DNA from 2 places in the Paenibacillus sp. PK3_47 genome. Region 2 is predicted to be linked to the other one. Evidence: predicted binding sites of a transcription regulator. Region 2 holds the regulator's gene; the other holds the start of a gene.
What was found. The regulator Rex, encoded in region 2, represses fermentation and respiration genes when NADH is low (regulators of the CRP and FNR family bind a similar motif). The targets are predictions, from matches to a motif close to TTGTGAAATATTTCACAA.
Positions count from the first base shown of each region.

Region 1 (4,794 bases), 240 kb from region 2:
TTACACGGCCGATTTGCGGCAGGAAATCCTGTGCCGTACCTACTACATACTCTTGTTTTGTGATCTCCATGGTTATCTCTCCTTTGGAATCCGGTTTATACTCTCGCTTTTTCGAACAGTGCAGTACGGGTATTGTCATCATCAAGCATTTTTTTCCACGGATCCGAAACCTGGGCCAGTGCAAAATCAATCCGGGCAGCCAGCTCCTTGCGGTTATCCTCATTGTTCAGAATGACATTCTGGATATTTTCCAGACCCATCCGTTCCACCCACTCGGAGGTTCTCTCCAGATAGTTACCAGTTTCACGGTAATACTGCATAACTGCCGAGCAGATCTCTACCAGCTCGTCATCTGTTTTGACTTTGCAGAAGGAATCTGCAATACGCGGTTTAATCCCGCCGTTACCGCCAATGAATACTTCCCATCCTCCGTCGTTTCCGACGATACCGATATCCTTGGTGCAGGACTCTGCACAGTTCCGCGGGCAGCCGTTGACTGCCATTTTAAATTTGGCCGGGAAGTCAAGGCGTTCATATTTACGCTCAAGCAGTGCACCCATACCCATGGAATCCTGTGTTCCAAAACGGCAGAACTGTGATCCGACACAGGTTTTTACAGTACGGAGGGATTTGGCATAAGCGTATCCGGAAGGCATATCCAGCTCTTCCCATACCTTAGGCACATCCTCTTTCTTGACACCGATCAGATCCAGGCGCTGTCCGCCGGTTACCTTCACTACTTTTACATCATATTTCAGGGATACATCGGCAATTTTCTTCAAATCTTCCGGTGTTGTTACCCCGCCATACATCCGTGGTACTACGGTAAAGGTGCCATCCTTCTGAATATTGGCGCTCATCCGCTCGTTAACGAAGCGCGATTCCTTCTCATCTTCATGTGTGTCAGGATAAATCATGCCCAGGTAGTAGTTCACGGCAGGGCGGCACTTGGAGCAGCCTTCCGCCTGTTTCCAGCCCAGTACATTCATGACTTCCTTGGTGGTTCTCAGACCTTTGGCTGTAATCTCTGCTACAATCTCGTCACGGCTCAGTGTAGTGCAGCTGCAAATGCCCTGCTTCGCGCTTTGCTCAAAGCTGTCGCCAAGTACAAACTGCAGAATCTGTTCAACCACCGGCTTACAGCCGCCGCAGGAGCGGGTAGCTCCGGTGCATGCCTTGATTTCATCCACTGTTGTAAATCCGTTCTCTGTTACTGCATCGACAATCGCTTTTTTGGTTACCCCGTTACAGCCGCAGACGATTTCTTCATCAGCCATCGTTTCGACAGACATGCTTTTCTTGGCTGCCCCGCCGCCGCAGCATCCGGTGCCCATGACTTCGCCGTAAATTTCGTCGGTCATTTGCGCACCCTGCTTGACGAGCTTTTGCAGATTGGCTGATTCTGTTACATCACCGAAGAGAACGGCGCCGACAATAACATTATCTTTGAGCAAAATCTTTTTGTAGGTTCTCTTCCATTCATCTTTGGCCGAAATGACGGTGTGCTCTTCTGTTTCAGTAAACTCCCCTGCCGAGAACACATCCACACCGGATATTTTCAGCTTGGTGGCTACAACTGAGCCTTCATATGGCTGGGTAGCAGCGCCGCACAGATATTTGGCCAGCACCATTCCTTGTTCAAACAGCGGTGCTACAAGGCCGTAACAGGTTCCGCGGTGTTCTGTACATTCACCTACGGAGTATACTCCAGGCATCGAAGTTTCCAGGTAATCATTAACGACGATCCCGCGGTTAACGGTTATGCCGCTGTCTTTAGCCAGCTGCGTATTGGGTTTGATGCCTACTGCCATGACTACAAAATCCGCCTGCAGCTCTGTACCGTCGCTGAACCGAAGGCCGTTAACCCGCTCATCTCCGGTCAATTCCACAGTCTGTTTGCCCATTGCAAATTTGACACCTTGACGCTTCAGCTCTGCCTGCAGCATGGACGAGGCATTGTGGTCGAGCTGGCGTTCCATCAGATCTTCGAGCAAATGCACTACAGTTACATCCATCCCTAAGTTCACAAGCCCTTTGGCTGCTTCAAGCCCCAGCAGACCGCCGCCGATAACTGCGGCTGTACGGTACTGCTTCGCCGCTGCAAGCATCGCATCGCAATCAGCGATATCGCGGAAACCGACGACACCTTCTTTGGTGCTGCCCGGTACAGGCAGGATGAACGAATTCGAGCCTGTTGCAATAATTACTTTATCGTATGGGACTGTCATTCCGTTATCAGCAATAACCTGACGGTTCTCTTCATCAATGCGGACTACTGTAGTCCCTGTATGCAAAGTAATATGATTGTCTTCATACCACTGGCGGTCGTTAAGAATGATATCTTCAATTGTTTTGCTGCCTTCCAGAACATAGGACAGCATGATCCGGTTGTAGTTCGGATGCGGCTCACTTCCAAAAATCGTAATATCATAAGCCCCGCCCAGCTTAAGGATCTGTTCAATTGTGCCTACGCCTGCCATACCGTTACCGATCAATACTAACTTTTCTCTCTCCACTGTCACTGTAAGGCCCTCCTCGAAACTTCTAATTTCCTATGTGAACATCTCTTATAGTGAAATTATACGTTTTAAATTTGAAGAGCATTTGTGATTGAAATCACATTATATGTGAATGTTTTCACACAATTTAGTTCAAAAATGCCAAGCCACGCGTTAAAACAGTATACGGCAGCTTGGCTGTAAATGATATGGTAATTAACGTAAAACGAGCGAAAGTTCAAGTGTATCCTGAGGTCGCAGCTTCATATCGATTCCTGTGCTCAGTAGCCCTTTATCGTTCACCTTAAGCTTCCACTCTTCGCTTGTCAGCGGGCTGTAATCATTCACGGTGAGAATTCTTTTGTTATTTTCGGACAGCCCTACTATTCCGCTGCTCTTCAGCAGGCTCCTTACAGTCAGCTCATCTGCAAAAGAATACACGTAAGCGTGCGTAAGCTCCGGCTGACCGCTTCCCCCGCTTACTTTCAGAATTACAGGCTGAAGCGGATCCTTGCCCTCTGTACGCTTAGCCGAAATTACTATTGTCTGGTCCCGCATAATTACGCTGTTCCAGTTCGTGACGGTTTTGCCCCCGGCCTGAATCTCCCAGACCATCTCCGGACTTAAAGATACTCCGTTTACGGTCACCATGCGCTCCCCGTCCTCACTAAACTCCGCAACACCGCTGCTCTCCAGCAGTTCACCCAAAGTAATTCCCTGAATGTATGCTTCACTGAGCTGCCTGCCTGCGCTTCCGGTCAAGTCATTATCACCGATTACCAGTGAAAAAGCAGGACCGGCCGCCGCCGCCGCATGCTCATCTGCAGTTTCTGAATTAAAGGCTGAGCAGCCCCCTGCGGTTGCAATAATGATGAAGCCTAACCATATACGTAATAAAAAAGTTCTGGACAATCCCGGCACCGCCTTATTCCGCCCGAGCACAGCTTCCAGCAATTTCTCAGGCCTGTAGTAATTATGTATTCGTCCTTTAAGAATAACGCAAACAGGCCTGGTTCTCAATTCTAATAACACGGGTTTTATACACAATAAAAAAGTCCCCGCAGGGACTCAGAAAAAATAAGGATGCTGTTCTTACTGATAGCGCAGGAACAAAATGTTATTTTCGAGATGCACATGTTCAAAGGTCATCCCTTCCAGCTCTTCGAGCCGGGCATAGGTCAGACGGTAGGTTGTGCAGGCATGCTCTGGAGGTGTGAAATCATTCGTCACTCTGCGGAGCTCGCGCAAAATTTCCCCGGCGCCGTCGTGCTCCTCTTCCAGCGTACCCAGCATTCCTTTCAGCTCTGCCAGGCGTTCAGGCGACGGGTTTGCGTCATAGGCCAGCATAGCAGGGAACTCGGATTCCTCTTCCTTGGCCGTATGCTGCAGCAGCTCCTCACGCAGGGTGTGGAACAACCGGTACATTTCTGCAAGATGCGGTGAATCTTCACCGTGAACACGGAACACTTTCGTCACATTCTGGGCAATAAGAGGAAGCTCTTCACGCAAATACCGGTGATGCTTGTTGACGATGTAATCAATCAGCTCCGCAGAAGATGCATCGTTCCAGGCAATATCCGATTCCAGCACAGGATGCTCTTCCAGCAGCTTGTTCAGATCGCGGATAACATTCTCAGTGTTAAGCCCCTTCTCTTCGGCTGCCTCCGACAAAGGCTTTACACCTCCGCAGCAAAAATCGATCCGCTGGCCTTTGAAATAATCCGCCGCTTTTGGAAATTGAAGGACAATGTCTCTGACCAGGGCATCAGCAGTGAAGCTGATTGCTGTTTCCGTAGTCACCGGAGTTTCTGTAAATGTATCGTTTATTTGATTGGCCGTCATGATGGCCCCTCCCTCACGTTATGGTTTAGGTTTCTGTTACACTTACACCTTAACGCTGAGAGGTCCCGCGGCTTGTGATTTTGCGCACTGAATATATAAAATTTTATTGAACGAAAAAATAAAACTTACCGGACTGTAGCCTGCATATAAGTACGCTTGCCAGCCGCATCCTTCAAATAGGGTCCGAGACCGGCAAAACGGGAATGGTCCACATATACGCCAGTCATCCATCGCCCCTCAGTCAGGCCTCCATTCCACTGCAGCACCAGATCGGGAGCAGAGATCCATTCCTGGAATACCCGGATATTTTGTTCCTGATATTCCTTGCAGGGCTTGCATGTATCAATCAGCCTTTGCTTGTTCATATACGTAGGCACGAAATAGGCGGAGATGGTATCCAGATCGTCCCCGTCCAAAAAGGCTTCATCTCCTAAAAAGTGCTGGAACAGCACGG
Region 1 is NZ_CP026029.1:601,329-606,122, forward strand. It holds gene C2I18_RS02875 (nitrite reductase (NAD(P)H) small subunit) at 1-70, opposite strand, end outside; gene nirB (nitrite reductase large subunit NirB) at 96-2,480, opposite strand; gene C2I18_RS02885 (hypothetical protein) at 2,715-3,410, opposite strand; gene ric (iron-sulfur cluster repair di-iron protein) at 3,591-4,340, opposite strand; gene C2I18_RS02895 (hypothetical protein) at 4,466-4,794, opposite strand, start outside.
Region 1: the regulator Rex is predicted to act here: its motif matches at 2,626-2,643, upstream of nirB (nitrite reductase large subunit NirB).

Region 2 (4,794 bases):
TTCGGTAAGCTGTACCCTTCCCCGATGGCTGCCCCGTCAGCAAAGCGGTAGAATTTGTAGTAATACCGCTCTTTATCCCTGTAAAACACCTGCCACGCATATTCCCCGTTATAGACTCCCGGCAACAGCCGTTTGATCTCAACTCCCGGCAGCTCGGCCGCTAGGGCCGTACGGATCTGTTCTTCCGACGTTCCGCCCGCAACTTCCGCCGCATAAATATCATTTACGCCTCCTGCAGGCTCGCCTTCCGTAGTAAAACGCACCCAGACCATCATTTCCGTCCCCGCACCGTTCTGGCCTGTAACCACCCAGTAAATCGCGTTTTCGTCCCAGACGGACTTCTTCGCTTCAGTAATATCAGTCAAGCCTGCCTGGTTCATGGCGACTTCCTCAGCTTTACTGCGTTCATTCCACTGGTCCTTCATGATATAGGCATAGAACTGGCTTAATCCGAACAGCAGGAGCAGAAACAGGGCTATGCCAAGCAGAAGCCATTTTCTCCTCTTCTTCAAGTGCAGCTCCCTTTCCTTATATTACCGTTTCAGCAGCCCTTCAAAGGTCTCCTGGGCTTTGCGGCGGATTTCTTCCTCATCCAGGGTCAGGCATTGACCGTGCTTCACAACCTGCAGACCGTTCACCCAGACATGCTCCACATCCTTGGCACTGGCCGAATAGACCACATGGGACAGAAGATCCGTATGCGGCAGCAGATGCGGCTGATCGATATCGATAGCGATAAAATCCGCCTTCATTCCCGGTGCAAGCCGGCCCACATTGTCGAGGAACACCGACCGGGCACCGTATTCGGTAGCCATCAGCAGCGCCTCAGGTGCCGGAACCGCTGTCGGGTCTCCGCTTACCCCTTTATGAATGAGAGCAGCGAGACGCATTTCTTCAAACATGTCCAGGTTATTGTTGCTGGCCGCACCGTCTGTTCCAAGAGATACGGGAACACCGGCTCTCAACAGCTCCGGCACACGTGCCACACCGCTGGCGAGCTTCAGGTTACTTCCCGGATTATGCGAAACCCCGACCTTGTAGCGGGCGAGAATGTCAATTTCCTCATCGTTCAGATGAACGCCGTGAGCGATGATTGAAGGACGCGTGAACATTCCCAGCTTCTCCAGGTGAGCCACAGGGCGCAGGCCGTAATCAGCCGCATTCTGCTCTACTTCATGACGGGTCTCGGACATATGTGTATGCATCGGCAGATCCAGATCATGGGCTGCCTGTACAAATTTCACGAAAAAGTCGGGAGGACAGGTATAAGGGGCATGCGGCGACATCATCGTGGTAATTCTGCCGTCCGCCTTGCCGTGCCAGTCTTGTGCAAACCGGATGGCTTCCGCGAGCTTATGGTTCTGCACATCCTCCGGGCACAATCCGATGACACCGCGCATCAGCACTGAACGGATGCCGGATTGCTCAACTACCCGGGCTACCCGGTCCATATGGTCATACATGTCCAGGAAGGTGGTTGTACCGCCCTTGAGCATTTCCAGGACAGACAGAGCTGTACCCCAGTATACATCTTCACCGGTGAACTTTTCTTCCATCGGCCACATTTTTTCCTGCAGCCAGGCCTGCAGCACCATATCATCCCCGTAGCCGCGCAGCAGGGACATTGCCGCATGACCGTGCGTATTGACCAGACCAGGCATGAACAGGAGCCTGCTGCCGTCTATCGTGCTCACACCGTCTTCAATAACGGGCTTCTCTTCTCCTATGTACGTTATCAAATCGTTTTCTATAGTCATGTATCCGTTCAGAACCGGCTGATGGCTTCCCGGAACCAGAAAACGTCCGTTAATGACTGTCTTATTGCTGCTCATTTGCTGTTTCTTCCTTTCCATCGTGCAAATAATAGGCCAGACTCTGCAGATCGGTCGTAAAATCGGCCGCATGTATCCGGATATTGGACGGGGTCTTCAGGATAACCGGGGCAAAATTCAAAATGGCTTCAATCCCTGACTCCACCAGAATATCTGCTACAGCCTGGGCTTCACTGTCCGGTACCGTAATAATACCGATGCGGATTCCCTGCTCACGGATCGTTTTGCCCAGCTCTTCCATAGGCTGGACCGTCAGAGAGTTGATCTTCTGCCCGATCTTGGGTGCGTAAGAATCAAATACGGCTGTGATCTTCATCGTATCCTTCAGATAAGCATTGTAATTGGACAGGGCGTGACCGAGATTACCGGCACCTACCAGAGCCACGTTGATCTGCTGGTCCAGCTTGAGGATGTGGCGGATTTTTTCGATCAGGTAAGAAACATCATAGCCGATGCCCTTGCGGCCAAAATCACCAAAATAGGCCAGGTCCTTGCGGATCTGTGCCGGATTCAGGTCGAGCTTCTGCCCCAGCTCCTGGGAAGACACGGTAGCGATTTCACGCTTTTGGAGATCATTCAGGAATCGCAGGTATACAGGAAGTCTGCGGACAACCGCCTCAGATATTTTTTCCGATTTCATGTATTCTCCTCCTAATGTAAGATGAACAGTCAATATATAGATCATAACCGTTAATGCGGTGAACCTTATGTTACCAGGAACACATCTCACAAAGCACCGCACTAACGGACTAAAGACAATGATATAAATATAAACAATGGCATGACGGGTTAATCAGCAGGCGGCAAGCCGCCAGCATTAGCAGTCGTTCAGGAAGCGCCGCCGTCATCCAGCCATTCCGCAATCCGCGGAACCATCTGATCGGTCAGCATATGCTCCATCTTTGGTCCCGGCAGCGAATACAGGAAGTACTTGCCGTAATTGGACTCAATCACTCTCGTATCATAGACGATGACAATTCCGCGGTCCTGGGCGGTACGCACCAGACGTCCGAAGCCCTGCTTGAACCGGATCACCGCCTGCGGCACAGACATTTTCATGAACGGATTTTTCTTCTGGGCCTGCAGCAGCTCCGCTTTGGCTTCGGCCAGCGGATGGTTAGGCGGCTGGAACGGCAGTCTGACAATCGCCAGGCAGGTCAGCGCCTCACCGGGAATATCTACGCCTTCCCAGAAGCTGCTTGTTCCAAGCAGCACTGCGGCCGGACTGTCCTGGAAACGCCGGATCAGCTTGTTGCGGCTGCCGCCCTCGACGCCCTGGCCCAGCACGGCAATTTCTTCTGAAGCAAGCACCTCCTTGAGCGGTTCATACACCTGCCGCAGCATGCGGTAGGAGGTGAACAGCACGAGCATGCGCCCCTTGGTAGCCACTGCCGCTTCGGCCAGGGAATGGACAAGCTTGTCGACAAACCTGGCATCGCCTATGCTGCCCTTGACGCTCGGAAAATCACGCGGAATAACAAGCAGCGCCTGCTCCCGGTAATTAAACGGGGAAGGCAGCAGTGCCGTCATCAGACGGTCCTGTTCAGCCGCTTCATTAAGACCGAGGTTGTCAATCATGAATTGGAAGGACTTGTCGACAGAGAGCGTGGCCGAAGTCAGCACAATGCTCTTTTTCTTATCGAAGAAAAGCTCCTTCAGCTGGCCGCTGACATCTACAGGTACAGCATACAGCTGCAGCGACTTGCCGCGGTAGTTCCCGCTGCCTTCCATCCAGTAGACATTATTCTCATCGTTAAGGCCCATAAAGAAACGGATCTGTTCACGGATAGACGCCAGGTCCTTGAACAAGCCGCTGATATCTGTGACCAGGCTGTCTGAGGACGACTGGCTCTCGCTCTCCCGCATCTCACTGAGCATCTTGTCACCCTTGCGGATGATATCACTGAGACTCAGATGCAGTGTATTTTCAAGCGGAGCGAGCTCCTCCCACTCCTTGGGCTTTCTGCCGGGATGGAGGCGGGTAACAAGCTGTCCGGCTTCACCTGCGGCTGCGTCGCTGCGTTCAGGGAGCATGGCGAACAGCTTGTCGCTCAGCGTGTCCCAGGTCTCCTTGACTGTCAGAAGATCAGGGTAGATCCTGTCGATCGTACCGCTCCACTCCGAAGCCTGCTCGCTGCCTGAAGACTGCAGCATCTGGCGCAGCGCCGGCAGCTGACCGCTGCGGCTGTCCTTATAGAGCCGGGTAAGCGTGTGGGCCACAGTGAAATATTTCATCTGCATTCCAAGATGCTTGCCGGCCACATCCTCCAGATGGTGCGCCTCATCGATGACAAGGTGCTCATAAGCAGGCAGCAGCTGGTGTCCCGCCTTCACATCCGCGAACAGCTTGGAGTGATTGGTAATGACAACGTCAGCAATTCCGGCTTCATGCTTGGCCCGGTGATAATAACATTTGCGGAACCACGGGCAGGCACGGCCCAGGCATGAATCCGTGTCACTGGCCACGGTCTCCCAGAAATCGCCGCCCCTGCCGTTCAGATTCAGCTCCTCATCGTCGCCCGACTGCGTCTGGGTCAGCCAGACTAACATTTGGGCAGCCGTGAGCGCTTCTTCCCTGGGACTTACGAAGTCCTTTTTATTTATTTTATGTTCAAACTTGCGCAGACACAAATAGTGCCCTCTTCCCTTGAAGATTGCGGCTTTGAACGGAAACGGCACGACGCTCGTCAAAAGCGGGAGATCGCGCTCGCGCAGCTGGTCCTGAAGATTGATCGTATGCGTACTGACCATCACCTTCTGATCGGTGCGGACACTCTGGTAGATCGCCGGCAACAGATAACCCAGCGATTTGCCGGTACCTGTACCTGCTTCTATCAGCAGATGTTTGTCCTCCTGAAGCGCCGTGTTGACCTCACGGATCATAATCTCCTGGGCCTCCCGGCTTTCATACTGCGGCAAAGCATCCTTCAGCCGCTTGGTCACTTCATCCATATAGTCCGTA
Region 2 is NZ_CP026029.1:363,190-367,983, forward strand. It holds gene C2I18_RS01685 (cell wall elongation regulator TseB-like domain-containing protein) at 1-512, opposite strand, end outside; gene C2I18_RS01690 (amidohydrolase) at 534-1,832, opposite strand; gene C2I18_RS01695 (redox-sensing transcriptional repressor Rex) at 1,819-2,472, opposite strand; gene dinG (ATP-dependent DNA helicase DinG) at 2,661-4,794, opposite strand, start outside.